DNA from 2 places in the Buttiauxella sp. BIGb0471 genome. Region 2 is predicted to be linked to the other one. Evidence: predicted binding sites of a transcription regulator. Region 2 holds the regulator's gene; the other holds the start of a gene.

Region 1 (15,135 bases), on a different contig from region 2:
ATTTGCCCGTTTGCCATCACATATCCGCGGTCAGAAAGTTTCAGCGCGTGGTGCGCGTTTTGCTCCACCAGAAAAATCGTCATGCCGTTACGCGCTAATTCACGCAGCGTCTGGAAGATTTGTTTCACCACAATCGGTGCCAGGCCCAGGCTCGGTTCGTCTAAAAGTAATAATTTAGGGCGGCTCATCAGTGCGCGGGCAATCGCCAACATTTGCTGCTCGCCACCGGACATGGTCATCGCCCGCTGTTTGCGGCGCTCTTTCAAACGTGGGAACAGATCAAACATGGTTTGCAGATCCTGCGCGGCGTATCGATCCCCGATGGGAATCGTGCCCATCAGCAAGTTTTCTTCGACCGTCATATCCGGGAAAATGCGTCGCCCTTCCGGTGCTTGCGCAATGCCGCCGGACGCCACGAAGTGCGTCGATTTATGGCTGATGTCGTCGCCGCGAAACAGGATTTGCCCGCCACGTATGCGCGGCTGGCCAAAGATCGACATCAATAACGTCGATTTCCCGGCCCCGTTTGCGCCAATCAGCGCCACGGTTTCCCCTTCGTTAACCTGCAACGAAACCTGTTTTAACGCCTGAATCGCACCGTAATACACGTCCACATTGCGAAACTCCAGCATCGCCTCACTCATACACTGACCTCGTCTTCGTCGGTGCCCAGATAGGCGGCAATCACTTTCTCATCGTGTTGGATTTGCTCAGGTTTGCCCTCGGCAATCACATCCCCGTGGTCGAGCACGATAATGTGGTCGGAAATTTCCATCACCATGCCCATATCGTGTTCAATCAGTAAAACGGTGATGTCGTGATGGTCACGCAGGAAGCGGATAATTTTACTCAGCGTGCGCGTTTCCACCGGGTTCAGACCCGCCGCCGGTTCATCCAGGCAGATCATCTCCGGCGCGGTGCACATCGCCCTGGCAATTTCGAGCCGTCGCTGTTGCCCGTATGACATCTCACCCGCCAGGCGATTGGCGCAATCCACCAGCTCAACCACTTCAAGCCAGTAAAACGCGCGATCCAGCGCGCGGCTTTCGGCGCGGCGATAGGCGGGCGTGTTCAGCACCCCGGCGAGTAAATTGCGGTTCACCTGCATGTGCTGCGCCACCAATAGGTTTTCCACTACCGACATTTCGCGGAACAAACGGATATTCTGAAAGGTTCGCGCAAGCCCGGCGCGGTTCACCAGATGCGTGCCGCCGAACATTTTGTAGAACAGACGCGAGCCTAATTGCGCCGGGTTTATCCAGTCACCGGGCTGGAATTTCTGCCCGAGTATCTGAATCACATTGGTGGTTTTGTCGCGCGTATTGAATAAAATATTGCCGCCGGAGGCCTTGTAAAACCCCGTCAGACAGTTAAAAACCGTGGTTTTGCCCGCGCCGTTAGGGCCGATTAGCGCGGTAATCGAGCCACGTCGCACTTCAAGATTCACATCGTTTAGCGCCTTTATTCCGCCAAAATGCATCATTAAATGCTCGACGCTTAAAATCATTTCGCTCATGGCGCTACTCCCTTTCGCACCACATAGCCGCTGCGGTTGATACGAATCAGGCCGCGTGGCCGCCAGATCATCATCACCACCATTAACATGCCAAACAGCAGCACGCGATACTCTGCAAAACTGCGCAGCAATTCTGGCGTCACCGTCAGCACAAACGCCGCCAGCACCACGCCAATCGTCGAGCCCATTCCGCCGAGGACGACAATGGCGAGAATCAATGCCGATTCAAAGAAAGTAAACGATGTCGGGTTAACAAAGCCCTGATAAGTGGCGAAGAAAACGCCGGCAATCCCTGCGGTGGAAGCGCCGAGGGTGAAAGCAGAGAGCTTCACCAGCACGTGGTTCAGCCCCATAGATCGACAGGCAATTTCATCTTCACGCAGCGCTTCCCAGGCACGACCAATCGGCATGCGCGTCAGGCGGTGTTTGATGTACAGCACCAGCAACACCACCAGCACCAGAATGGCGTAGATAAAGATAAACTTCAGATTGGGGTTATAGGTGAGATGGAAGAATTCGTGGAACGGCACGCCACCTTCTTCTTTTGCGCGCCGCCCAAATTCCAGGCCAAATAGCGTGGGAGGCGGTGCGGAAATCCCGTTCGGGCCACCGGTAAACGTCAGCCAGTTATTGAGCACCAGGCGGATAATTTCCCCGAAGCCCAGGGTCACAATCGCCAGGTAATCGCCATGCATACGCAACACCGGGAAACCGAGCAGCGCGCCCGCCGCCGCCGCCATCAGTGCCGAAAGCGGCAGCATCGACCAGAAACCCAAACCGAGGTACTGGTAGCCGAGCGCCAGGCCATACGCGCCTATGGCATAAAATGCGACGTACCCTAAATCCAGCAATCCGGCGAGGCCAACGACGATATTTAGACCTAAACCGAGCAGAACATAGATCAGCCCGAGAATCGCCACTGTCAGCACATATTTGGTGGCGACAAACGGGAAGCAAACCGCCAGCACCAACACCAGCGGGATTATCCAGCGCAGACGACTTTTATAGTCCGGCGGGCGCACATACACACCTGAGTTATCAGTTTCAAAGCGGCTGAGAAAGCGGGTTCCCACTCCGGTTGTCAAGAAAGCGCTCAACAGAAAACGCCCGGCCATTACCGCCGCGACAATCATTACCAGGCGCTGGCCGTCGAAGTTAAAACTGTAACCATCCAGCACCACACCGACAATCGGGCCAAAAATGATTAACGCCACCAGGCCTGCGAAAACCGCGTCCAGCAAGCAACGCTTGAGGGAAAAACCTTCATGCAATACCGTTTCTGCTGTCATTTTTGCTCCCTCACACTTTGGCAACGATCGGGCGACCAAGCAGCCCTTGTGGCCGGAAAATGAGGATCACCACCAGCAACCCAAACGAGAAGACATCTTTATAATCAGAATTCACCATGCCGGAGAATTGCGCCTCGGCAATCCCCAGAATCAGGCCGCCTAACATCGCGCCGGGTAATGAGCCAATCCCCCCGAGCACCGCCGCAGTGAACGCTTTTATGCCGATGATAAACCCGGCGTAGAAATCGAAAGTGCCGTAGTTCATGGTGATTAACACGCCCGCCAGCCCAGCCATCGACGCGCCAATCACAAATACAATCGAGATAATTCGGTCGGTGTTAATCCCCAGAATCGAGGCCATTTTGCGGTCCTGTTGCACCGCGCGGCACATGCGCCCCAGACGTGTGTTGCCGATGATCCAGGTGAGCAACAGCATGCCGGCAAACGAGGCAATCAAAATAAACACTTTGGTGTAGGTGATTTGCACAAAACCTTCACCAATATGGAAGCGGAACACGCCATCAAGCATGGTAGGAATGCCCTGCTGACGCGGCCCCTGGCTGATTTGCGCGTAGTTTTGCAGGATGAGCGACATGCCGATTGCGGAAATCAGCGGCGCTAAACGTGTGGAGTTGCGCAGCGGTTTGTAGGCGATACGCTCAATCGTCCAGCCATATACGCCCGTCACCACAATGGTGAATACCAGCGTGCCGAGGATTAATAACGGGAACGAGTGAATGCCGAAGAACGACAGCAGCGCCAGGCCGATGGCGCACAGATATGCGGAGATCATATACACTTCGCCGTGCGCGAAGTTGATCATGCCAATAATGCCGTAAACCATGGTGTAGCCGATGGCTATCAACCCGTAAACGGACCCTAGCGTTAAGCCATTTATCAATTGTTGCAGGAAGAAGGCATCCATAGTTTGGCAGTCTCTTTTGGTGGCGGACAAACTTCTTTTGTAGGTCGGGTAAGCGCCGCGTCACCCGACACTTTCTCCTGCAATGACAGGCGTAAATGGTGGATGACGCTAACGCTTATCCCCCCTACAAATCCCGATATTATTGAACTTCTTTGTATTTACCCTGCGCATCCCACTGATAAACCACATAATCCGAGACTTTTAAGTCGCCCTTCTCATCCCAGGCTTTTTTACCCATCACGGTATCCACCGGATTGGCTTTTAACCAGGCGCTGGCTTTGGCGGAATCGGTGCCGCCTGTGGCTTTGAAGGCCGCAGCAATTGCCTGAACGGATGCGTAGGAATAGAGGGTGTAGCCTTCTGGCTCGAATTTGCTGGAGCGGAATTTATCGATAACGGCTTTGCCGTCCGGGATCAAACGCGGATCTTTCCCGAAGGTCATGTAGATACCGTTGGTATATTGTGGGCCGCCTGCGGCGGTGACCATCTCTTCGTTTACGATACAGTCACCGGAGAAGAATTTGGCCTGCACACCCTGCTCACGCATCTGGCGCACCAGCGGTCCGGCTTCCGGATGGCAACCCCCGAAGAACACCACGTCGGGTTTTTGCGCACTGATTTTAGTCACCAGCGCGTTAAAGTCTTTTTCGCCGCGCGACAAACCTTCATACATCACATCGTTGACGCCACGTTTGGCGAGCGCGGCTTTGGTCGCATCGGCCAGCCCCTGCCCGTAAGTGTCTTTATCGTGGATGATCACCACGCGTTTGGCTTTGAGCTTATCAATAATGAAATCGCTGGCGACCTTCCCTTGCTGGTCATCACGCCCGCACATGCGGAACATATCGTTCATCTTGCGCTCGGTGATAAGCGGGTTCGTTGACCCCGGGGTGATAGCGAGGATCCCGGCGTCGTTATACACCTCGGACGCAGGCATTGTAGAAGATGAACAGAAATGGCCGACCACGGCTTTCACTTTATCCTGATCCACTAATCGGTTAGCGACGGACACCGCCTGTTTCGGCTCACAAGCATCATCGCCCTGAACCAGTTTGATTTTTTCGCCGTTAATCCCGCCTGCGGCGTTGATATCTTCAGCGGCCTGCGTCGCGCCATGCCAGTATTGATCGCCATAAGTGGCATTCGGCCCGGTGAATGGCCCGGCAACACCAATCACAATATCGGCCTGGGCGGAGAATGCCGTCACCAGACAACCTGCCAACACAAGAGAAAGAGGACTTCTGATTAATTTCAGCGACATTTGTATGTTCCTTAGCAAAGAAGCAAAGAGGTTTATGCACAACGGTTTAAGACCATTCACAAGCAAAAACACGAACGAGTACAAATTGGACTATCCAGACAAAATCCTGTGATTTACGGCGGGGTTTCCTTACGGGGTATCCTTACGATTTTCACGGCCCTGAACATTAAGCAAAATGGTTGCCAACGTTGTTAACCGAATGTCATTGTTTCGACATATGTCAGTATAGAGTGCGGTTGAAAGCGGCCCGGTATGACAGATTGAAATTACAGCGGGGATCACATCTGCTTAACAATAAAGCAGAAAAGTTGAGAATTACGCCGCTTTGCACCAATAAAGAGCTTACTGATAATGTGGTTAGTCATGCTTAAGGAGGTGAGTTTGCGTGAAATGAGCAATGGATGATTAAGACCAAGACAATTCACCTTAATACTCAACAAGTTGACTATAAAAAGAGCAAACAAAATTCTTTTTCGCGAACCCTTTGACATGCCCCCTGCTTCTCGTTAATATGCGCCCCGTTACACAATTCCTCTGTAGTTCAGTCGGTAGAACGGCGGACTGTTAATCCGTATGTCACTGGTTCGAGTCCAGTCAGAGGAGCCAAATTCGAAAAGCCTGCTTAGGAAACTAAGCAGGCTTTTTTTGTGACTGATGATTGGGGCTAAAAGCCGAATAACCCAATTCGCCTGTCGGTTTAAAGTTCGCTATCATCCGCTTCCACTCTCCGTCCAGGCAGTCTGATGTCTACCATTATCGATAATTTTATTGCCCCGCCGTGCCATGAGCAGATTGAGACGCTCTATCAGGACGAACACCTGGTATTGATCAATAAACCTACCGGGTTACTCAGCCTCTCGGGGAAAAACCCGCAAAATCTCGATTCAGTGCATCATCGTCTGGTACAAGAATTCCCCGGCTGCACCCTGGTACATCGCCTGGATTTCGGGACTTCCGGGCTGATGGTGATTGCGCGCAATAAAGCTATCAACGCCGCTCTATGCCAACAATTCAGCCAGCGCGCAGTCACCAAAGTCTACAGCGCACTGCTCTGTGGGCATGTGAGCGACAACGACGGGGTGATAGACGCAGCAATTGCCAAAGATCCAGCGCTGTTCCCGCTCATGTCGATTTGCGCCATCAACGGCAAGCCTGCACGTTCTGGCTATCGGGTCGTTGAACGCTTTTACCATGAGCGGGAAGACGGGGCGTTACTGCCATTGACGCGGGTAGAACTTACCCCGGAAACCGGGCGTACTCATCAACTTCGCATTCACTGCCAGCAATTGGGCCACCCTATTTTGGGCTGCGACTTGTACGGCGGCCTTCTGTTGCCAGGAACTGAACACACCCCGCGGCTGATGCTGCACGCCAGTGAGCTGGATTTTGTTCACCCGGTTAGTGGTGAGTTGATTAAAGCGCGCCATGCGAGTCCGTTTTGAGTAAGGACTCTGTGTTTTAAGCAAGGTCTCCTTTTTGTGTTGGCTTTGTTTACGCTAAATGACCGAAACACTTAGATTTCCAGTGCTGCAAGGATTGCGGCTTCCATTTTCTCCGGGGTGGTGAACGGTGCGAAACGTTTGAGCGGTTTACCATCGCGTCCGACCAGGAACTTAGTGAAGTTCCACTTGATCCGTCTCCCCAGCACGCCGGGCAATTCGTTTTTCAGATAACGGAACACCGGGTGCGCAGCGGTTCCGTTGACCTCTACTTTCTCGAACATCGGGAAACTCACACCGTAGTTAATGTGACAGGTCTGCGCGATTTCGGCGCCGCCGCCGGGTTCCTGTTTACCGAACTGGTTGCAGGGAAAACCAAGCACCACCAAGCCATGGGTGGCGTACTTTTTGTAGAGTGCTTCAAGGCCAGCGTATTGTTTAGTGAAGCCGCAATGGCTGGCGGTATTCACGACCAGAACCACCTTACCTGCGTAGTCGTCAAAAGAGATAAGCTGGCCGCCCAGACTGGTGGCTGTAAGTTGATGAAAGGGGGTCATATCGGAATCCTCAAAGCAGAACCTGTTGCTGATTACGCGGCAGGTCTGGAATCGTAAGCAATACATCTTTGCAAAGTCGAACGAAAAGAACAACAAACAGGCGACCTTTGATGTGCTCCCCGCTGATCAATACACCATGATGTTAGTGGTGCGCGTTTTGGCACGAAACCAAACATCGTGTCATCATCTGACTGCGATGTGGGTGAAGCTGAAGTGGAATACTAAATCTGGTCAAATGAACAACTAATATGCCGTTACTCCATACTTATTTGCCGATAGGCAAACACCTGTAGATTGCGCAACTTACATTTATTATCTGATATATTAAATGTTTTCCCCCTTCCCTTCTGTATAAGGATGCGCTACTCACAAAAATGCGTTCACTACCAAAATAGTTTGGTTCTATAGGCTTGCATAATTCATAATAAAACTTAGACTAACATCGGATATATAATTTATAATCAAAGGTTAAAAAATGGAAAAAACAACCCTGGAATATACACCTGTTGACTTGTCTCGTTGGGCAAGGAAGGAGCATTTTGAGGTATTCCAGTCATTTGCTCAAAGTACAATTAACCAAACTGTCCTGATAGATATTACCGAACTGCTAAAACATATAAGGGAAGCCGGCTGGAAATTTTACCCTACTATTATTTTCCTCCTTTCTAAAATCGTAAACAGTCATGCGGAGTTCCGTATGGCTATAAAGAATAATGAGTTAGTTATATGGAATGAAATTCATCCAAGCTATACCATTTTCCATAATGAAACGGAGACCTTTTCATCATTATGGAGTCACTACGATGGCAATATTCAGCACTTCCAGGACGTTTATTCAGAAGACGTTGCACGTTATGGTAATAACCTTTCTTATTGGCCTAAGGGGGAGTCGCGGGAAAATATCTTTTTCGTATCGGCTATTCCTTGGGTAAGTTTCACCAGTTTTAATATTAATGTTGCTAACATGCAGAACTTTTTTGCCCCCATGTTCACTCTTGGAAAATACTACAAACAAGATGGAAAAGTACTGTTGCCTCTCGCTGTTCAGGTACATCATTCCGTGTGCGATGGGTTCCATGTAGCAAGACTGATCAATGAGTTACAAGAGATGAGTGATGGCATCAAGCACCTTTGAGAGGAACTCAATGCTTGATGCGCCAGAAGTATTGAAGACCTCCATTTAACCGTATCTGATTTTCCCATCTACATAAGGCTGAGGTTTACCAAACAGATAGCCTTGTATGAAATCACAGCCCAGCAACTGAAGGCTTTCCAGTTGCTCCTGTGTTTCAACACCTTCCGCAACGGACTTCATATTGAGGGATTTCGCCATGCCGATGATGAGCCGGATAATATTAAGGGCGTCTTCCTGTGTCGATATTGAATGCACAAAGGATTTGTCTATTTTGATTTTATCGCAGGCAAGCCTGCTGAGGCGCGAAAGAGAAGAATAACCGGTACCAAAATCATCGAGGGAGATTTTCACCCCCAGAGCCCGTAGCCTGTTAAGCGTATTCATCGGCGTATTGCTCTCAGTAAAGAGAGAGGATTCTGTCACTTCCAGTTCAAGACGCTCAGCGGGAAGTCCTGTTTCGTTCAGAATGGACAACACCATTCCGGCAAAGGTTTTACTGCTTAGCTGGACAGGAGAGACATTGACTGAAATTTTAGTCGGAATCACCCAGGAAGCGGCTTCCCGGCAGGCCATTTCAAGCACCAATTTCCCCATCTCGTTAATCATTCCTGTTTTTTCAGCCACAGGAATAAAGCTGTCCGGCGACAGGAGCCCCTTCTGAGGATGAATCCATCGAATAAGGGCTTCATAACTGTAAATTTCCTGGCTGAAAGAATCGACAATTGGCTGATAGTAAACCACGAATTCTTTATTCACTAACGCCAGTGCCATATCATGCTCAAGGGTTCGGCTTTCTTGCAGCTTATCTAACATCCATTGCCGGAAGACTTTTATCTTACCAGCGCCTTCCTTTTTGGCTTCATAAAGGGCCAGATCGGCAAATTTATAAAGATAGTCGGAGCGGCGTTCAGTGTCTGAGACGACAATACCGACACTGGTGGTTATATTGATAATCGTATTATTAATAGTGTAGGGCTGGCTGATTATATTGCATATTTTTTGGGCTTGTGAAACGGCACTGCTCTCCGTCAGGCCACTGGAGAGAAACGCAAACTCATCCCCGCCTAAACGATAAAGCGTATCGGAAGTCAGGCCCATTGAAATAAGACGGTGTGATATCTGGCGTAATAACATATCACCGACATCATGACCATACGTATCATTGACCTCCTTGAATCGATCTAAATCAAACAACATCACATTCACAGAATTATTGCTTTTTACTGCGTTCTCGATGGTTTCATTTAAATTCCCCCAGAAAAAATGGCGGTTATTCATCTCTGTCAAAGAGTCATGGTAGACGTCATACTCCAACTTTGTATTCTGGATTTGCAATTTTTCTTTAGATTCCTGCAGCGCTTCAGCAAGACTCTTTACCTGAAGATGCGCCTTCAGAATATTTCTGTTTTGATAAAATATCAGCACGCCGAGTATTGCACTCATTATTATCAACAATACAGACGTCGCTGAGTAAATATAGTACAGGGTTTTAATTTTGAGGTTGGCGTCATTAATTGAATTAATGTCTTTGTCTAAAGCGCCGGACGACAGACGAGCTAGTTGTGGGTCAAGCGTCTGCATTCTTTTCAGATATGCCTGGAGTTCTGAGCGGTTCATTTTCTCAAGATGAATATCCAGATACTCAAGTGTCTTTTCAAGCTGTAGAGCCAGTGCATGATGGGCTTTATTACTTTCTATATAATCCCTCAGATCACCTTCTTTCATTAAATCACTCTGGCTGAGCATAATGTCGAGACGCATGCGCACATCATCAAGCGTCATCGTTTCATCGATAGTGTAAAGACCAAGTAACGACTCGAACCGGTAATACTCTGATACCATCTGTGCAGCAGACCACGAAGCGGCGTAGTGAGTCAGTTTCTGTAACTCTTGTTGCCTTTCATGCACAAGGAAAGAGATATACCCGGTAGATATAAAAAGGAAACAAATGATGCCAGCCAGAATTCTGTTCATGTTGGTCTTCAGACCCCTTACTCAATATTCATTCTGCTGACCTGCCAGGCTGACCTTGAATAATAAATCTGATTATTCAGCTCAGGCAGGCTGTCATAGGGGTAAACAACAAACAGCGGGCCTTTATCACGGATACGCATATATTCTCCGTTGATTTTTAAAGCAAGGATAACGTTGTATTTCTTAAAATCATTGAGGGGGATTTCAGTGGTGTAGTCATTGAGCGCAGTGACCTTTACAACAGAACCTTTCGCCCCGACATAATCCATGAGCTTTTGCAGTGGAATACCCGTAAATGTTGTACGGCCATCATACCAGGGAGAAGTGGTCTGAAAGCTGACCATCCCCAGTTTCTCAAGGCTGGCGAGATCAAAAACGGCTTTTCCACCTTCATTTGTATTTTCGATATTACCAGAGAGCGTTAAAAGGATTTTACCGGCAGGTCTGGAAAATTCACCCGCCCAGACCTGTGTGGAGAGCGCAAAGCTTAACAGCATGACAATTAACCGCATTCTGACCTCGTATATCAACCGGATGTTAAAGAATTATAATTTAGTTACTGTGCTATTTATATATGCTCCGGATCTATTGTTGATGCAATCATCTCGCTAATATTTTAATTCATTAAAATCAAGTGGTTAAAAAACACTTTATTTTTATATTGATTAAAAAAATCGATACTGTTATTTGACATACACATAAAAAGCGCTTCATCTGTACAAAAAAAAACCAACTGTTTACACGACTAAAATAAACACACAGCAATATAAAGGTTTATTTATTTATGAGCCGGCGTGAATTTCTCTAAAGCAATTGTCAGCTACTGGTACATAGAGGAGTTCGAAGCGAAGCAATGATCCAAAAGTGCCTGGAAAGACCATCGTTTTTTCATACTGAAGTGGCCGACAAAAATTGGCCACGACATGAGAGCATTTCTAGAACCATTGAGGAAACACGATCAATGGGGAGAAGATCACAGCGTGCTTACCTTGATTAAGCGCAGCCAAACCGATAAGACATCGGGGATCATCTGGGGAAATTAGCAAGGTTAGTTTTATTAATGATTTATTGGGAGAACTTACAATTCAAAGGAGGGAGTAATCTTAAAAGCCCTGACCATTGCAGCCAGGGCTTTTAAGGTGCTACAGACTTCAGATTTAACATTAATGGACTTAATAAAATGATACTGCTATTTATACTGCTTTCAAATGTACCCGTTTACTACAGATAATATTGGGCATTAATACTAAAAATCCTCCCTTTATTTATCTCGTCATACACCTGCCTGCGCTTTCAGAACCTAAGCGTGGCAACTTAAACAAGCACATCACCCATCGCGACATATACTCTTTGATGCGTTGCCCGTTGCTAATACGGTTACCATTAACAAACGAAACCGTTAGCATCAACAAAAAAACAAGGCCTTACATCGTCGCGCTAACACTACCATTTTGCGAACCAGCACAATCACTACAAGGCCTGAAAGCAACTACATCCCAAACAACAAACTTCGTGGCCTGTAAAGCAAAATGGCTTTCCCAGAACTTCTTTCTATTCACTAACTTACTAACCACTTTCATTGTGCTGCTGAGTACTAATTTACTCATTTGAGATTTAAGGTCAATACTGTTTTTTAAAACATGTTTTTATTTACAGCGACAATGATATATCCCGCTACTCATTGTACCGACCTACTAGCAAAGTCCGCTCCTGGCACATAAGGGACAGTCAAAACCAGCCGAATCTAGTGCCTTTTTTGCGTAGTGCGGCGATGATATCGGCTGGATGCCAGTCATTTTGGAAAGGAAGAAAAGTGGGGCTACGGGGTAAAGTCATAAATAATCTCCGAAGATAATCACTACAAATAACCCTATAAAACGTAAAGTTTTGCATATCCTTTTGACCCTCCCCTTACAGGAAGGTTTAGAGTTTGCCGTAGCTTAACTCTCTCTTTAGAAAGGAATCATTGATGAAACGAAATATACTGTTCGCATTGCTGGCACTGAGCATCAGTGGCTCTGCAATCGCCGCTCAATCTGATGCAGAATTTCTCGCAGCACACGGTTTAGCCGGTAAAACGACCGAGCAAATGGTGGAGGCGATCGACGGATCTACGCAGGCGCGTCCACTGCCTTATAACGCAGGTATCACCAGCACCGAGTTGAAATTATCCGATGGCACGCAGCAGTTCAGCTACCCGTTGGGCGATAAGTTTTATCTGTCATTCGCACCGTATCTGACGCAAACCCACCCGTGCTTTAACCACAGCCTGTCGGGCTGTCGTGGAGAGTTGGCGAATACGCCATTTGAGGTAAAAGTGACGGATAAAAGCGGCAAAATACTGGTGCAAAAAAGCATGACCAGCCACGCCAACGGGTTTGTCGGCGTGTGGCTACCTCGTGATATCGAAGGCACAATTGAAGTGAACTATCAGGGCAAAACGGCCAGCGCGCCCATTGCGACACATCAAGACAGCCAGACCTGTTTAACCACGCTGCCATTGCAGAGTTAAGCGTTTTAATATCGAGTGAATGTCGGGTGGCGCTAACGCTTACCCGACCTTTCCCCCTACCGCGTCGACCAAAACGCCTGCTGCATCGCCTTCGTCTCTTCGATGATTTCCGGCACCGGGCCGATCAACTCCACCGGTTTCTGGCAATGCTCAAAAACATATTTCGACGACACGCTCATCGTCGGGTTTTCTTCGTGGCTGCCTGTCGCCTCCAGCAATTGGCTTTCGTACATGCCGAAAACCACCCGCCCGATGTTCGCCCAGTACGCGGTTCCCGCGCACATACAACATGGCTCGACGGCGGTATACAGCGTGCACTGCCACAAATATTCGGCGGTGTAATTGGTGGCGGCGACTCGCGCAAGCGTCGATTCCGCATGGTTTACGGTGTCGATATTGCACTGCTCGAGCAGCACAGTTTCGTTATCCGGCGCGACTAACAGCGCGCCAAACGGATGATGTCCGAGGGCAATCGCTCGCTGCGCCACGGCATTAGAGCGGCGCAGGTGGCGTAAAATTTGTTCTTTGTTCGGCCCAGGCCCACGTTTTACTGACATGTTTTTCCATCCTTATTTTGCATCAAGGCTCCACGGGAACAGGCGTTTTTGCAACCAGCTCACCAGGCCATAAAGGGTCAAACTACACACCACCAGCAGGAACAGACTGGCGAAGGCCAGGGGGATTTTGAATGATGAGGTGCTGAACAAAATCAAATAACCCAGCCCCTGATCGGCGGCGACAAACTCCGCGACTACCGCCCCGATGATCGAAAGCGTAATTGCGACTTTCAGCGCACTGAAAATATACGGCACCGCATAAGGCATGCGGATTTGCCAGTATTCGCGGTTGCGTGGCGCACGCAGGGTTTTCGAGAGTTCGAGCAACTCAGCAGGCACTGACGTCATACCCGTGGCGGTGGAAATCACCAGTGGGAAAAAGGAAATCAGCGTGGTGATCACCACCCGTGGCAACATACCTGAACCGAGTGTGACGACAATAATGGGCGCAATTGCCACAACCGGCGTGGACTGAATCACAATCAGCCACGGTAACACCAGCCGGGCGAGCAATTTAGAGCTGACAATAGCAATGGCAAGCGGCAGCGCAATCACAATCGCCAGCAGGAAACCGCTTAACGCCACGCTTAACGTCGCCAGAATATGCGTCAACCAACGCCCGGCATCCAGCGTGCTGACAGAAGCAAAAATGGCCGACGGCGACGGCAGGATAAACACCGGAATGGCGAATAATTTACACGCTCCCTCCCAAATCAAAATCGCCACCACCAGCGCCAGCAGCGCGATGTACTTTTCCAGAAACGCTCTCATACAGGCTCCTTGCGACGGCTAAATACTTTGTGGCGGATCTGCGCCGTTAACTCGTGGAACAGCGGATGGTTCAGCGTCTCTTCATTTCTTGGGCGTACCAGCGGCACATCAATAATTTCACTGACCCGACCGGGGCGCGCACTCATCACCACAATCCGGTCGGAAAGCAGCAGCGCCTCCTGAATCGAGTGCGTAACGAACAGCACCGTTTTCGGGCGTTCGTTCCAGATGCGCATTAATTCAAAGCTCATTTCATCACGCGTCAGGGAATCGAGAGCGGAAAACGGCTCATCCATCAGTAAAATATCCGGGTCATGCAGCAGCGAACGAGCGATGGAAACGCGTTGTTGCATGCCGCCTGACAGCTCCGCCGGGCGTTTGCCTGCAAAGTGCGTCAGGCCGGTCATTTCCAGCAGTTCATGCCCACGCGCAATATCTTTGGCATCGACGCGACCATATTTGTGCTTCATCGGAAAGGTGATGTTATCGAGCACGTTAAGCCACGGCAGCAGCGTCGGTTTCTGGAACACAAAACCCATTTCGTCACGCGGTTCGGTCACAGGCTTGCCATAAACAGAAATCACGCCGCTGCTTGGTTTGAGCAGCCCGGCAATCAAACGCAAGATGGTCGATTTCCCGCAGCCTGACGGGCCAATAAACGAGACAAATTCATGGCGGCGCAGCGTCAGATTCACTTTATCGAGCGCGGTAACCTGAGTGCCATCGGCGGATATAAACGTTTGATTAACATCACTCAACTCTATAACAGGCTGCATGGCATTCCCTTACTTAGCGAGATATCGACGGTCAACCAGCGTTTCCGGGTTCACTTTATCCAGCGGATATTTCATTGATTTTGCGACCCACTCCCAGGTGTGTTTTAACAGCACCGGATCGAATTGGCCCAGCCCATCCTTCTGACTGATTTCATTATTAATCAGCGGTTTTGTGACATTGAAATCGGCTTCCAGCATCGCGACGTCAGCTTCTGGCACCATGGCTTTTTGGTCCGCCGCGGCTTTATCCGGGTGCGCGAGGCTAAACTCGATAGACTTTTTCGCCGCCCGCAGGAAGCGCGCCACCACATCGGGCTTCTCATTAATTAATTTATCTGAAGCGAAAAACGACAGGCCATAACCATCGAGGCCGTAATCGGTCCACGCCAGTTCAAACGGTTTTTTTCCGACCTGAGTCAGCGT
Region 2 (15,135 bases):
ATTTTGACCACGTTCAGCGCGGAAAGATTTTTCAAAGCGATAGTCGATTAAGGTATTGAGGTTTTCATCCGCCTCAAGCCAAACATCGCCACCATCGCCGCCATCACCACCGTCCGGGCCGCCCCTGGGAATATATTTTTCACGACGGAAGCTAACGCAGCCGTTACCGCCATCACCTGCTACGACCAGGATCGTTGCTTCATCAACAAACTTCATTTTACTTCTCCGTAAATCATTCGCCCGAACGTTGTACTGGAAGAACAGCTTCGGTTTTGCGCCAACGTCCCCAAAGACGGTGACCAATGGCTGAATACATTGCACCTGCAACCACGACGAACGCGCCGAAATAACCCACAAGGTTAAGTATCGGCATGGCGAAGAAATCGGGCCAGGCTAACGCTAATAAATCTGAAAATAGCAAAGTAAACAGCGGGGTTAGCGTAATAATGGCGCTAACCTGTGCCGCCTGCCACCGTGCCATGGCTTCTGCCAGTGCCCCATACCCAACCAGTGTATTCAGGCCACAGAAAACTAAACATGCCAGTTGCCATTGACTGAGTTGGAAGACTTTATCCAACTGAGCCAGCGGCAAAAGCGCAAGAGTACATAAAGTGTACAGCAAAAAGAGGATCTGTTGCGAGGCCAGGCGGCGTAATAATACCTTCTGCGCCACACCATAGGTGACCCACACTGTCGCCGCCAGAACACCAAAAATCACCCCAAGGGTGTAATCTGTCAGGCGGGTAAAAATTTCTATCAGGCTAGTGTTAAAGAACATCACCAAGCCACAAAGCAGCATTATGGCGCCGATGACCTGTGTGCCGCGCATTTTCTCTTTAAGCACAACCACACTTGCCACCATCATTCCCACAGGGGAAAGCTGGCCAATAACCTGAGATGCCGTTGGACTCAAGTACTGCAAAGACGAACTAAACAGCAAGAAGTTACCGAACAATCCCCCCGTTGCGATGGCAAGTAATACCAACCAACGTGGTTTTCGGAACAGGCGCAAGGGCGGTAATTTCCCGCGTATAGCGAGAATGGTACCTAAACCCAAACTTGCCATCAGGAAGCGATAAAAGACGACTGTCGGCGGTTCCATTACCGTCAGGACTTGTTTCATCGCGATTGGCAAAGCACCCCAGCATATTGCTGTAGTTAGTGCCAACAGAATGCCAATGCCTGCCTGCTGTTTCATTATCTATTCCTGCAACCCGAAATCTGAAGAATATACTTCATTGATTTACCGGTCGCAGAATGTAAAAAGCCCCGCAACGTGTTGCGGGGCTTTTATCCGTTACCGGGACGCGAAAAACTTATTCAGCAACGATGCTGATGAATTTACGGTTTTTCGGACCTTTAACTTCGAACTTAACTTTACCGTCAGTCAAAGCGAACAGAGTATGATCTTTGCCGCAACCTACGTTGGTGCCAGCGTGGAATTTAGTACCACGTTGACGAACGATAATGCTGCCTGCCAGAACTGCTTCACCGCCGAAACGTTTTACGCCCAGACGTTTAGCTTCGGAATCGCGACCGTTACGAGTAGAGCCGCCAGCCTTTTTATGTGCCATTTAATATGCTCCCCTGTATTAAGCGCTGATGCCGGTGATTTTCACATCAGTGAACCACTGACGATGACCCTGCTGCTTACGGTAGTGTTTACGACGACGAAACTTAACAATCTTAATTTTCTCGCCACGACCATGAGCAACAATTTCAGCTTTAACTACGCCGCCATCGACGAAAGGAACGCCGATTTTGATTTCTTCACCATTAGCGATCATCAGAACTTCTGCGAACTCAACTGCTTCGCCAGTTGCGATGTCCAGCTTTTCCAGGCGAATGGTTTGACCTTCGCTTACTCGGTGTTGTTTACCACCACTTTGGAAAACCGCGTACATATAAAACTCCGCTTTCCGCACGCACCTTACGTATGTTTCAGGTGGCGCTATAAATATTCACAATAGGGCGCGAATATTACGCAAAACGAGAGCCTTTGACAAGCCCTGTCATGAAACATGGTAGAAAAAAAACGCAACATCACACCAGCCGTTTATCTGCCTCGTTTTTTCAGTACAATCTGTACTACATTATTACTCCTCTACCCTCACGTGATTCCGTAAAGACATGTGGTAAACAGGACTTTAAGCCAGACTTTTGCGATGAATTTAGAAAAAATTAATGAGTTAACCGCGCAAGATATGGCGGGAGTCAATGCGGTCATCCTTGAGCAGTTGAACTCAGATGTCCAATTGATCAATCAGTTAGGGTATTACATCGTCAGTGGCGGTGGTAAACGTATCCGTCCAATGATCGCCGTTCTTGCTGCTCGCGCGCTGGGTTATCAGGGCAACGCGCATGTGAATATTGCTGCGCTCATTGAGTTTATCCATACAGCAACGCTGCTGCATGATGATGTGGTAGATGAATCAGACATGCGCCGCGGCAAGGCTACAGCCAATGCCGCATTTGGCAATGCTGCCAGCGTATTGGTGGGTGATTTTATTTATACCCGTGCCTTCCAGATGATGACGCAACTCGGCTCGCTCAAGGTACTTGAGGTCATGTCCGAAGCGGTAAACGTGATTGCCGAAGGTGAAGTTCTGCAATTGATGAACTGCAATGACCCCGATATTACAGAAGAAAGTTACATGCGGGTGATTTACAGCAAAACGGCACGTTTGTTTGAAGCAGCCGCGCAATGTTCCGGTATTTTGGCCGATGCCACTGAAGAGCAAGAGAAAGCATTACAGGATTATGGTCGTTATCTGGGAACCGCTTTCCAGCTGATTGACGACCTGCTTGACTACAGTGCCGACGGGCAAACGCTGGGCAAGAATGTTGGTGATGACCTGAATGAAGGCAAACCGACTCTTCCGTTGCTGCACGCAATGCGTAACGGTAACGCAGAGCAAGAAAAAATGATTCGTGAAGCCATTGAGCAAGGCAACGGGCGTCATTTACTTCAACCCGTACTGGATGCGATGGCGGCCTGTGGTTCTCTAGAGTGGACTCAATTACGCGCAGAGCAAGAAGCGGATAAAGCAATTGCGGCTTTAGCCGTTCTTCCAGAAAGTGAGCATAAAGAGGCTTTAATTGCTCTTGCTCATATGGCTGTTCAACGCGACCGTTAAACTTCCTGGCGCGCCATTTTAATGGCGCGCTAAGTTTCCAATAAATTTATCCACCACCTCAGTCACCAACCTCATAGCAATCTGTTTTCATTGGTTTTCATTCACTTTGTGTGGGCTCACACAGATTTAATTTTTTACGTTATTTATTGGAATCTTTTGGATGATTGTCATGTTATAAATGCTCTTGAGTAAACCGGTAAAACGAAGCGGTTTCAGGGAGAAACATGGAAAGTAAAAATTCTGACTGGCACCCAGCAGACATCATCGCAGGGTTACGTAAACGGGGAACATCTCTGGCAGCTGAATCAAGGAAAGCAGGCCTGAGTTCATCGACGCTGGCTAACGCGTTGACGCGCCCCTGGCCCAAAGGTGAGTTAATCATCGCACAAGCGTTAGATATTTCGCCGTGGGTAATTTGGCCCTCTCGTTATTACGATCCGCAAACCGATCAGTTCATTGATCGAGCTTGTTTGATGCGTAAACGATAAAAAAACCGGGCAAGCCCGGTTTTCTCTTTTTGAGTATCAGCAGAAAAATTTATTCGCCGCTGCCACTACCTTTCACGCGTTCAATCTGCGCACCTAACGCTTGAAGTTTATCTTCAATGCGCTCGTAGCCACGATCGATGTGGTAAATGCGGTCAACAACTGTCGTTCCTTCGGCGATACAACCCGCCAAAACCAGGCTTGCCGAAGCACGCAGGTCTGTTGCCATCACTTGCGCACCAGACAGTTTTTCAACGCCGTGGCAAATCACGGTATTGCTCTCGATTTCTGCATGAGCGCCCATACGGATAAGCTCAGGAACATGCATGAAACGATTTTCAAAGATGGTTTCAGTGATAACGCCCGTACCTTCAGCTACCAGGTTCAACAGGGTAAACTGAGCCTGCATATCGGTTGGGAAACCAGGGTGTGGCGCAGTACGGATTGTCACGCCTTTTGGACGCTTGCCGTGCATATCCAGGCTCACCCAGTCTTCGCCAACTTCTACATCAGCGCCAGCTTCGCGTAGTTTCGCCAGCACGGCATCAAGCGTGTCTGGTTGAGCATTACGGCAAACAATTTTGCCACCAGAAATGGCCGCAGCAACCAGGAAAGTCCCGGTTTCAATACGGTCAGGCACGACGCGATAAACGCCGCCACCGAGGCGTTCAACGCCCTGGATAGTAATGCGGTCAGTACCTGCACCGGTGATTTTCGCACCCAGAGTATTCAGGAAGTTCGCCGTATCAACGATTTCTGGCTCGCGGGCAGCGTTTTCGATGATGGTGGTGCCTTCAGCAAGCGTAGCAGCACTCATGATGGTAACAGTAGCGCCAACGCTTACTTTATCCATCACGATATGCGCGCCTTTCAGACGGCCATTAACGGAAGCTTTAACGTAGCCTTCTTCCAGTTTGATTTCTGCACCAAGTTGTTCAAGACCTGTAATGTGCAAATCGACCGGACGTGCGCCGATTGCGCAGCCACCAGGTAAAGAAACCTGACCCTGGCCAAAACGTGCAACCAACGGCCCAAGCGCCCAGATAGAAGCACGCATGGTTTTCACCAGGTCGTACGGCGCACAGAAAATATTAACTTCACTGGCGTCGATCCACACTGAACCGTTACGTTCAACTTTGGTACCCAACTGGCTTAACAGCTTCATTGTGGTATCAATGTCTTTCAGTTTTGGAACGTTTTGAATCTCAACTGGCTCTTCGGCCAATAGAGCGGCAAAGAGGATCGGCAGAGCGGCATTCTTCGCCCCGGAGATCGTCACTTCACCACTCAGTCGGGTTGGCCCGTGAACTCGAAATTTATCCATTGAAACTGCTCTCTATTAAATTCAAATCGTTACAACCCGCCGTGGCGAATTGCTCAAAAACCATTAAGTTTACGATCGCGATCCCACTCTTGCGGAGTATAGGTCTTGATGGAAACCGCATGAATACGGTTATCTGCAATCAGTTCCATCAATGGCGCATAAACTGTTTGTTGCTTCTTCACGCGACTTAACTCGGCGAATAACTCACCCACCGCAATCACCTGAAAATGGCTGCCATCGCCTGAGACGTGGACTTCCTGTAGGGGCAGTGCGTTCATCAGCACTGTCTGAATTTCATGATTTTCCATGGGATATAATTCGTCGATTAATGAAACAAGCCACACATCTTAGAGGAAAGTGGCGCTGGCTTAAATAAGCAAAAAGCCCCTGATCCAATTAGATCAGGGGCAATGATAGTAACGCTATGAAAACACTAGCCTGCAAAAGCAGGAAGGATGTCTTCAGGTAGGTTATAAAGTTTGGTCAAAGTCTGAAGGTTATCGCTTGCACCCTGAAGCTCAACCTCCACATTTTGGCGTCGAGCAAAGGCCACAAGATGAATCAGCAGCGCTAAACCTGAGGTATCTACGCGCGAAAGGCCTGAAAGATTCAAAACCTTGATACCCGCCATGATTTGCTCACGCTGACGCCATAACGGCCCCACGGTATCGCTGTCCAACTCACCTGTCAGATGCAAGGTTTCAGATTCACACTGCCAGCTAAGCTCGTCGGCCATTACTTTTTATTTTCCAGAGTGATTGGCAGTTTAGAGATTGATTGCAGTTGAGACGTCAAACCTTCAATCCCTTTGGTGCGTAGGATATCGCTCCACTCATTTTGCTTGGTGGTGATCATACTTACACCTTCAGCAATCATATCGTAAGCCTGCCAGTTGCCTGTCTGGCTGTTCTTACGCCACTGGAAATCAAGACGCACCGGTGGACGACCATTCGGGTCAATGATAGTGACGCGAATAGCAATAATGGTGGCATTACCCAGCGGTTGCTCTGGGGCGATTTGATAAGATTGCCCGTTATACATAGCAAGTGCCTGGCCGTAAGCCTGTTTCAGATACTCTTCAAATGCTTTGAAATAGGCCTCACGCTGCGCAGGCGTTGCATCTTTATAGTAACGACCTAATACCAGCGCACCTGCGTATTTAACCTGCACATACGGCAGAAGCTCCTGACCCACGATCTCGCGCAGATAGTCAGGATTTTGACGGATTTTAGGTTGTTCGTTTTTGAGACGATCAAACGTTTTTTGCGCCGCTTCGCCCATCAGCTTGTAAGGATTGCTCTGATCCACGGCATGCGCCAGTGGTGCGATAACCAACATAGCAATCATAATAAGTCGTTTAAACATAACACTCGTCCTCTTAGATTAGTGCGTCGTGCCAGGCTGTGGCTCTGCGCTATTATTCTCTGAATTCTGCGAAGGGGTATCCCCTGAATTCTTATTATCACCATTGCCGCTCTTATACAGGAACTGACCAATCAGGTCCTCCAGTACCAGCGCCGATTTAGTGTCCTGAATCGTGCCACCTTCTTTAAGGATAGATGACCCAAGCTCAGGGTCATCAAAACCGAGGTTTAGGGCAAGATATTGCTCACCCAGTAAACCCGAGGTGCGGATCGCCAGCGAGCTGGTATCCGGGATGCGGTCATAGCGTGTTTCGATATCCATGGTGACGCGAGGTAAGTACGTTTTCGGATCAAGTGTAATATCGTCAACGCGGCCAATCACCACACCACCGAGGCGCAGCGGAGAACCCGTTTTCAGGCTACCGATATTATCAAAAGTCGCGTAGACCCGGTATGTTGGCTCACTGCGTAACGAAGTGACATTTGCCACTTTCAGGCACAAGAAGACGATGGCAGCCAATGCGATAATTAAAAATGCGCCAACCCCAGTTTCAAATTTCTTAGTTTGCATGAACTTAATTCCCAAACATCAGTGCTGTGAGCACAAAATCCAGACCTAAAACGGCCAGTGAGGCATGCACAACGGTACGTGTTGTTGCCCGGCTAATCCCTGCGGACGTAGGAATGGCATCGTAGCCATTGAATAATGCAATCCAGGTCACTGTTATCGCGAACACCACACTCTTGATGACACAGTTAACCAGATCGGTACGCCAGTTGACGGCATTTTGCATCGCAGACCAGAAGAACCCTGCATCAATTCCCTTCCAGTTAACGCCAACCAATGCGCCACCCCAGATACCCACAGCGACAAAGATAAGCGTCAGCAGTGGCAACGAAATGACACCGGCCCAAAATCGAGGTGAAACGACGCGACGCACCGGGTCAACCGCCATCATCTCCATACTGGAGAGTTGCTCTGTCGCTTTCATCAGGCCAATTTCCGCAGTCAACGCTGAACCTGCACGCCCGGCAAATAATAGAGCTGCAACAACAGGCCCAAGTTCACGCAGTAGCGACAATGCGACCAACATGCCGAGACTTGATTCCGCACTATAAGTTGTCAGAACCAAATAACCTTGCAGACCTAGAACCATGCCGATGAACAAGCCTGACACAATGATGATTAGCAGCGACAAAACGCCAACATTGTAAATCTGGCGAATGAGTAATGGCGCATGTTTGCGGAATTCCGGTTTCCCCACCACCGCATTAACAAGCATTATCCCGGCCCGACCAAATGACGCGCAGGTTTTCAATCCCCGCCGCCCGAACGATGCCAGTGCATTAAAGAGCATGAGCAACTTAACTCCCTGTTTCTGATAATAAGTCATCCCGATAATCCGCTGCCGGATAACGGAACGGTACAGGTCCATCGGCAATACCATCGAGGAATTGACGTACACGTGGATCGCTATTTTCACGCAAAGCTGTTGGAGTCCCTTCGGCTACAATGTGCTGATCCGCCGCAATATAGGCATAATCGGCAATGCTAAGCACTTCAGGCACGTCGTGGGAAACTACAATACAGGTCACACCCAACGCACTGTTTAATTCTGAAATCAGTTTTACCAATACCCCCATAGTAATAGGGTCCTGGCCAACGAATGGCTCATCAAACATAATCAAATCGGGTTCGAGTGCGATGGCACGGGCAAGTGCTGCCCGTCGGGCCATACCGCCAGACAGTTCGTTAGGCATCAGTTTAGCGGCTCCACGTAATCCAACCGCTTCAAGCTTCATCATCACGGTGCTACGCAGCAACTCTTCCGGTAAGCGGCGGTGCTCCCGAAGAGGATATGCAACATTTTCAAAGACATTGAGATCGGTAAATAGCGCGCCAGATTGAAACAGCATACTCATGCGTTTGCGAACAGTGTATAAACGTGAGCGCGACATCGCGGGTACATTTTCACCGTCAAACAGGATTTCACCGCTGTCGGGCTGAATTTGTCCACCGATCAACCGTAGTAGTGTTGTTTTACCAATACCTGAAGGCCCCATTATGGCGGTAATCTTGCCGCGCGGCACGTTCAGTGAAATATTGTCAAAGATGCGCCGACTGCCGCGGGTAAAACTAACACCGCGAATTTCGACCAGATTCGTCTGCGTCTGGCTCATCATCTTTCCTTTTATCAAGTTCACGGACGAGGCATTGAACGGAAACTCAGTTCCAACCCATCATTTTTACAGAATATTACCCGTCCCGATTAGCGAAAACTGGCATTTGTTTTACTTTTCTGCCGCATAAAGTCAGAATTAAGAATTATGCTCAGCCCTACAGATCTGTACGCTCTGCCGGTACTTTCACAGCACAAGACCGGCGATTATACCTGAATAAAGGATTTTGAATGCTGTTAGCTACAGCTCTGTTAATCATTGGTTTGCTTTTGGTCGTCTATGGCGCCGACCGACTGGTGTTTGCCGCGTCCATTCTTTGCCGCAGTTTTGGGGTTCCACCACTGCTTATCGGTTTAACCGTCGTCAGCATCGGGACTTCGTTGCCTGAACTTCTCGTCGCAAGCTCTGCCGCCCTTCATGGTCAATTGAATCTGGCGGTGGGAACAGCACTGGGTTCGAATATCACCAATATTCTGCTGATTCTCGGCTTAGCTGCGCTTTTACACCCATTTACCGTGAATTCCGATATTCTTCGTCGCGAATTGCCCCTAATGTTAGTCGTGAGTGCAATTATTGGCTGGCTGCTTTTTGATAATCAGTTAAGCCGCGTCGATGGCTTAATTTTGATTGCTGTAGCGATAGCGTATCTGCTGTTTACCATTAAAATAGCACGCCTCGCCGGGCATGAAGGCTCTGACAATTTAACGCGCGAGCAACTGGCAGAACTTCCCAGAGAAGGTAATCGCCCTGTTGCATTTTTATGGCTGGCCGTCGCCCTAATCATTATGCCGATGGCGACACGCATGGTTATCGATAACGCCAGCGTGCTGGCTCATTACTTTGGTGTGAGCGAATTAGTGATTGGCCTGACGATTATTTCGGTAGGCACGAGCCTGCCAGAGTTAGCCACGACGATCGCTGGAGCCCGTAAAGGCGAAGATGATATTGCGATTGGTAATATCATTGGCTCGAATATTTTCAATATTGTTCTGGTGCTGGGCATTCCGGCGTTAATCGCGCCAGGCGAAATAGACCCGCTCGCTTTTGCTCGGGACTATTGGGTCATGTTGATTGTTAGTGCCATTTTCGCCGTACTTTGCTGGCGTAAGCCTCGCTCTATCGGCAAGACCGCAGGTGCTCTGTTAACATGTAGCTTCTTCGTATGGATTGCGGTGCTGTGGTTTCTTGCATCACCGGTCGTTGGGTAAAACGGAACGGAAATTATGTCACAGATTAATTTACAACCGGGTTTTGACTTTCAACAAGCAGGCAGAGATGTCCTGAAGATCGAACGTGAAGGCCTGGATCAGCTCGAGCAATACATCAATTCAGATTTCACGCAAGCCTGTGAAAGAATGTTCTATTGCCAGGGCAAAGTGGTCGTTATGGGCATGGGCAAGTCAGGGCATATCGGTAAAAAGATGGCCGCGACGTTTGCCAGTACCGGCACACCTTCGTTCTTCGTCCATCCTGGTGAAGCCAGTCACGGCGATCTCGGCATGGTGAGCGCGCAAGATATTGTCATCGCTATTTCAAACTCTGGCGAGTCGAACGAAATTCTGGCGCTGATCCCCGTTCTCAAACGCTTGCAGGTGCCACTCATTTGCATCACCAGCCGTCCCGAAAGTTCGATGGGCAAAGCGGCGGATATCCATCTGTGCGTGAAAGTGCCACAAGAAGCCTGCCCGCTGGGCCTGGCTCCGACATCAAGCACCACTGCCACATTGGTCATGGGTGACGCACTTGCTGTTGCGATGCTCAAAGCCCGCGGCTTTACCGCAGAAGATTTTGCACTTTCTCACCCAGGCGGCGCATTGGGTCGTAAACTGTTATTACGTGTCAGCGACATCATGCACAGCGGCGATGAAATACCGCATGTCAGTAAAGATGCTTCATTGCGTGATGCACTACTGGAAATAACGCGTAAAAATATGGGGATGACCGTAATCTGTGATGACCTGATGAAAATCGAAGGGATCTTCACGGATGGTGACTTACGTCGTGTCTTTGATATGGGCGTAGATCTCCACACCCTGAATATCGCAGATGTCATGACCGTCGGCGGAATTCGCGTTCGCCCAACAGTCCTGGCGGTTGATGCATTGAATTTGATGCAGTCTCGCCATATTACCTCGGTATTGGTTGCAGATGGCGACCAACTACTCGGTGTGGTACATATGCATGACATGCTACGCGCAGGCGTGGTTTAACAAAGGATTAGCCTTAATGAGTAACCATGAAGCGTCTCTTGCCACTTGTTATGGGCCGGTAAGTGCGCGCGTTATGGAGCGGGCCGCTAATGTGCGCCTGCTCATTTTAGACGTTGACGGTGTGATGTCTGATGGCCTGATTTATATGGGCAACAGTGGCGAAGAGCTGAAAGCATTCAATGTGCGTGATGGCTATGGTATTCGCTGTGCGCTGACATCAGACATAAACGTCGCGATTATTACCGGTCGTAAAGCAAAATTGCTTGAAGACCGTTGTGAAACGCTGGGTATCAAGCATCTCTATCAAGGTCAGTCCGATAAGCTTGTGGCTTTTCAGGATCTTTTAGATAAGCTCGCAATCCCAGCTGAACACGTGGCTTATGTGGGTGATGATTTAATCGACTGGCCTGTGATGGCAAAAGTCGGTTTGAGCGTTGCGGTATCGGATGCACATCCTTTACTCATTCCTCGTGCCGACTACGTGACGCGTATTGCTGGCGGCCGTGGAGCAGTGCGTGAAGTCTGCGACTTGCTGTTACTGGCACAAGGTAAGCTTGATGAGGCCAAAGGGCTATCTATATGAGTAAGACCAGACGTTGGGTTATCATCCTGCTTTCATTGCTGGTGCTGATTTTGATCGGTGTGAATCTGGTCGACAAAGACGCCGTTGCGCCTCCAACAGTGAACACGAATGAACCAACCTATAAAAGTGAACATTCCACGACTCTCGCCTACAGTCCTGAAGGGGCTTTAAATTACCGACTGGTTGCTGAGCACGTTGAATATTTTTCCGAAACCGCCGTTTCGTGGTTCACCAATCCGGTGATGACGCAATACGACGAAAACAAAGTCGCCACCTGGTCATTACGAGCAGATCGCGCCAAACTTACTAACGATCGGATGCTGTATCTGTATGGGAATGTGGTGCTTACAGCTCTGACGCCAGATTCGCAGCTACGCAAAATTACCACGGATAATGCGCAGGTTAATTTAGTCACTCAGGATGTTGCCTCTGATGACCAGGTAACCTTGTACGGAACCAGCTTTAACTCCACCGGCCTCAAAATGCGTGGTAATTTACGCAGCAAAAATGCCGAGCTGATTGAAAAGGTTAGAACATCCTATGAAATCCAGAATAAACAAACTCAGCCGTAATTTAGTACTGACCAGTACGCTTTTAGCCGCCAGTTTTTCGGCATTTGCGCTGACCGGTGATACCGATCAGCCGATTCACATTGAATCTGACCAACAGTCGCTGGATATGCAAGGCAACGTCGTCACCTTCACCGGCAATGTGGTTGTGACGCAAGGTAGTATCAAGATTAATGCCGATAAAGTCGTTGTCACACGCCCCGGCGGCGAGCAAGGTAAAGAAGTGATTGATGGCTACGGTAATCCAGCCACTTTCTATCAGATGCAAGATAGCGGCAAACCCGTTAGCGGCCACTCATCGACTATGCACTATGAGCTGCAAAACGATTTTGTCGTGCTGACCGGCAATGCCTATCTGGAGCAGGTCGACAGCAATATCAAAGGCGACAAAATTACTTACCTCGTTAAAGAGCAGAAAATGCAGGCCTTTAGCGAAAAAGGGAAACGTGTTACGACCGTTCTGGTTCCTTCTCAGTTGCAGAAAAAAGACGGCAAGGCTCCGGCCCCCGCCCCTGCGCAGAAAAAGAGTAACTAATTCGTTATGGCTACTTTAATTGCAAAAAATCTCGCTAAAGCCTACAAAGGCCGCCGCGTTGTAGAAGACGTTAGTCTGACTGTTAAATCAGGTGAGATTGTCGGTTTGCTCGGCCCTAACGGTGCAGGGAAAACCACCACTTTTTATATGGTGGTCGGTATTGTTCCGCGTGATGCGGGCAACATTATTATTGATGATGAAGACATCAGCCTGCTGCCGCTTCATGCACGTGCACGACGTGGCATTGGGTACTTGCCTCAAGAAGCGTCTATTTTCCGCCGTTTAAGCGTGTTCGATAACTTAATGGCCGTGCTGCAAATCCGTGATGATCTTTCTACCGAGCAGCGTGAAGACCGCGCCAATGAGCTAATGGAAGAGTTCCACATTGAGCATTTGCGTAATAGCCTCGGGCAATCTTTGTCCGGTGGTGAGCGTCGCCGTGTTGAAATTGCTCGCGCATTGGCAGCAAATCCAAAATTTATTCTTTTGGATGAACCTTTTGCAGGTGTTGACCCAATTTCCGTTATCGACATCAAGCGAATCATCGAGCATTTACGCGACAGCGGGCTTGGGGTGCTGATAACTGACCATAACGTACGCGAAACGTTAGCCGTATGTGAACGCGCTTACATCGTAAGCCAGGGCCATTTAATCGCCCACGGCACTCCAGCTGAGATCCTGGAAGACGAGCATGTTAAACGCGTGTATCTGGGCGAAGAGTTCAGACTCTGATAGGGTAGGAATAATTAACGATTACACCTGAGGAAGTTCGCTCTGAATATGAAGCAAGGTTTGCAATTACGGCTCAGCCAACAACTTGCTATGACGCCACAGTTACAGCAGGCAATTCGTCTGTTGCAGCTGTCGACGTTAGAATTACAGCAGGAACTTCAGCAAGCACTGGAAAGTAACCCACTGCTTGAGCAAACCGATCTGCATGAAGAAATTGAAACTCAGGAAGTTCGTGAAAATGAAGCGTTAGATACTCGTGAGGCGCTCGAACAAAAAGAGATGCCCGACGAGTTACCGTTGGATACCAGCTGGGACGAAATTTACACCGCAGGTACACCATCGGGAACCGGAACTGACTATATTGATGACGAGTTACCGGTTTATCAGGGAGAAACTACCCAGTCACTCCAGGATTACCTGATGTGGCAGGTCGATCTCACCCCGTTTTCTGATACCGACACCGCTATTGCAACGTCTATTGTTGATGCCGTTGACGAAATGGGCTATCTGACCGTTTCGCTGGATGAAATTCTCGAAAGCATGGGCGATGAAGAAATCACCCTCGACGAAGTGGAAGCGGTGCTCAAACGCGTGCAACGCTTCGATCCTGTCGGCGTCGCCGCACGCGACCTTCGTGATTGCCTCCTGATACAGCTTTCACAATTCGCGCGGGAAACACCCTGGTTAACCGAAGCTCGCGTGATTGTTAGCGAACATCTCGACTTGCTCGCCAACCATGATTTCCGCAGCCTGATGCGCGTCACGCGCCTGAAAGAAGAAGTACTGAAAGAGGCAATGTGCCTGATTCAGTCGCTTGATCCGCGTCCGGGCCAGTCCATTCAGACCAGCGAACCAGAGTATGTCATCCCTGATGTGTTGGTCAAAAAAACTCAGGGCCGCTGGACGGTAGAACTCAACGCCGACAGCATCCCACGTCTAAAAATAAATCAACAGTACGCTGCTATGGGCACCAATGCCCGCAATGACAGCGACTCACAATTTATTCGCAGTAACCTGCAAGAAGCGAAGTGGCTGATCAAAAGCCTTGAAAGCCGCAATGATACCTTGCTGCGGGTTAGCCGCTGCATCGTTGAACAGCAACAAGGCTTTTTTGAGTTCGGTGCAGAGCATATGAAACCGATGGTTCTTGCTGATATCGCCCAAGTGGTCGAAATGCACGAATCCACCATTTCCCGCGTGACCACGCAAAAGTATTTGCACAGTCCGCGAGGCATTTTTGAATTGAAGTATTTCTTCTCAAGTCATGTCAATACCGAGGGCGGCGGTGAAGCCTCCTCCACGGCTATTCGGGCTTTGGTGAAGAAATTAATTGCTGCGGAAAACCCTGCGAAACCGCTGAGTGATAGCAAGTTAACGACTATGCTATCGGATCAGGGGATCATGGTGGCACGCCGCACTGTTGCGAAGTACCGAGAGTCTTTATCCATACCACCGTCAAACCAGCGTAAACAACTGGTGTGACTTAACCGATAAGGAAGACACTATGCAGCTCAACATTACAGGACAAAACGTCGAAATCACTGACGCACTGCGCGATTTTGTGAGCACGAAGTTTGCCAAACTGGAGCAGTACTTCGATAGGATTAACCAAGTCTATATTGTGTTAAAAGTGGAAAAAGTCACGCATATTGCCGACGCAACACTTCATATCAATGGTGGTGAAATACATGCCAGCGCTGAAGGGCAGGATATGTATGCAGCGATTGACGGTCTGATTGATAAACTGGCGCGCCAGTTAACCAAACATAAAGATAAACTAAAACAACACTGATAATCCAGGCAACGGTTTTGGCATTCACGGCTCGTTACGGAAGTAACGGGCCGTTGCCACAACAGAGTGCTTAGGTGAACTTATGATGAACAACGATTCTGCTCTACAACTTAGTCATGTCCTGAACAAAGAATGTACCCGTAGCAATGTACATTGCCAAAGTAAGAAACGTGCGCTGGAAATTATCAGTGAACTCGCGGCGAAACAGCTCGGTCTGCCACCT

The links. The regulator sigma-54, encoded in region 2, starts transcription at its own class of promoters, with help from an activator protein. The targets are predictions, from matches to a motif close to GTTGGCACANNTTTCGCTNT.
Region 1: a site for sigma-54 is predicted at 5,159-5,178, ahead of M2371_RS02685 (branched-chain amino acid ABC transporter substrate-binding protein). Genes of this name have one in related genera too.

What each region holds. Positions count from the first base shown of each region.
Region 1 is NZ_JANUEU010000001.1:575,888-591,022, reverse strand. It holds gene M2371_RS02705 (ABC transporter ATP-binding protein) at 1-644, opposite strand, end outside; gene M2371_RS02700 (ABC transporter ATP-binding protein) at 641-1,516, opposite strand; gene livM (high-affinity branched-chain amino acid ABC transporter permease LivM) at 1,513-2,805, opposite strand; gene M2371_RS02690 (ABC transporter permease subunit) at 2,816-3,730, opposite strand; gene M2371_RS02685 (branched-chain amino acid ABC transporter substrate-binding protein) at 3,870-4,991, opposite strand; tRNA gene M2371_RS02680 (tRNA-Asn) at 5,522-5,597, shown strand; gene M2371_RS02675 (RluA family pseudouridine synthase) at 5,735-6,433, shown strand; gene M2371_RS02670 (glutathione peroxidase) at 6,505-6,987, opposite strand; gene catA (type A chloramphenicol O-acetyltransferase) at 7,463-8,122, shown strand; gene M2371_RS02660 (bifunctional diguanylate cyclase/phosphodiesterase) at 8,168-10,096, opposite strand; gene M2371_RS02655 (molybdopterin-dependent oxidoreductase) at 10,114-10,608, opposite strand; gene cueP (copper-binding periplasmic metallochaperone CueP) at 12,066-12,608, shown strand; gene M2371_RS02645 (nucleoside deaminase) at 12,665-13,165, opposite strand; gene M2371_RS02640 (ABC transporter permease) at 13,178-13,936, opposite strand; gene M2371_RS02635 (ABC transporter ATP-binding protein) at 13,933-14,712, opposite strand; gene M2371_RS02630 (ABC transporter substrate-binding protein) at 14,722-15,135, opposite strand, start outside.
Region 2 is NZ_JANUEU010000003.1:595,582-610,716, forward strand. It holds gene cgtA (Obg family GTPase CgtA) at 1-216, opposite strand, end outside; gene M2371_RS13485 (DMT family transporter) at 233-1,198, opposite strand; gene rpmA (50S ribosomal protein L27) at 1,317-1,574, opposite strand; gene rplU (50S ribosomal protein L21) at 1,593-1,904, opposite strand; gene ispB (octaprenyl diphosphate synthase) at 2,166-3,137, shown strand; gene sfsB (DNA-binding transcriptional regulator SfsB) at 3,362-3,625, shown strand; gene murA (UDP-N-acetylglucosamine 1-carboxyvinyltransferase) at 3,675-4,946, opposite strand; gene ibaG (BolA family iron metabolism protein IbaG) at 5,000-5,254, opposite strand; gene mlaB (lipid asymmetry maintenance protein MlaB) at 5,380-5,682, opposite strand; gene mlaC (phospholipid-binding protein MlaC) at 5,682-6,311, opposite strand; gene mlaD (outer membrane lipid asymmetry maintenance protein MlaD) at 6,330-6,881, opposite strand; gene mlaE (lipid asymmetry maintenance ABC transporter permease subunit MlaE) at 6,886-7,668, opposite strand; gene mlaF (phospholipid ABC transporter ATP-binding protein MlaF) at 7,676-8,491, opposite strand; gene M2371_RS13545 (calcium/sodium antiporter) at 8,722-9,699, shown strand; gene kdsD (arabinose-5-phosphate isomerase KdsD) at 9,715-10,701, shown strand; gene kdsC (3-deoxy-manno-octulosonate-8-phosphatase KdsC) at 10,718-11,284, shown strand; gene lptC (LPS export ABC transporter periplasmic protein LptC) at 11,281-11,856, shown strand; gene lptA (lipopolysaccharide ABC transporter substrate-binding protein LptA) at 11,825-12,388, shown strand; gene lptB (LPS export ABC transporter ATP-binding protein) at 12,395-13,120, shown strand; gene rpoN (RNA polymerase factor sigma-54) at 13,169-14,602, shown strand; gene hpf (ribosome hibernation promoting factor) at 14,625-14,912, shown strand; gene ptsN (PTS IIA-like nitrogen regulatory protein PtsN) at 14,995-15,135, shown strand, end outside.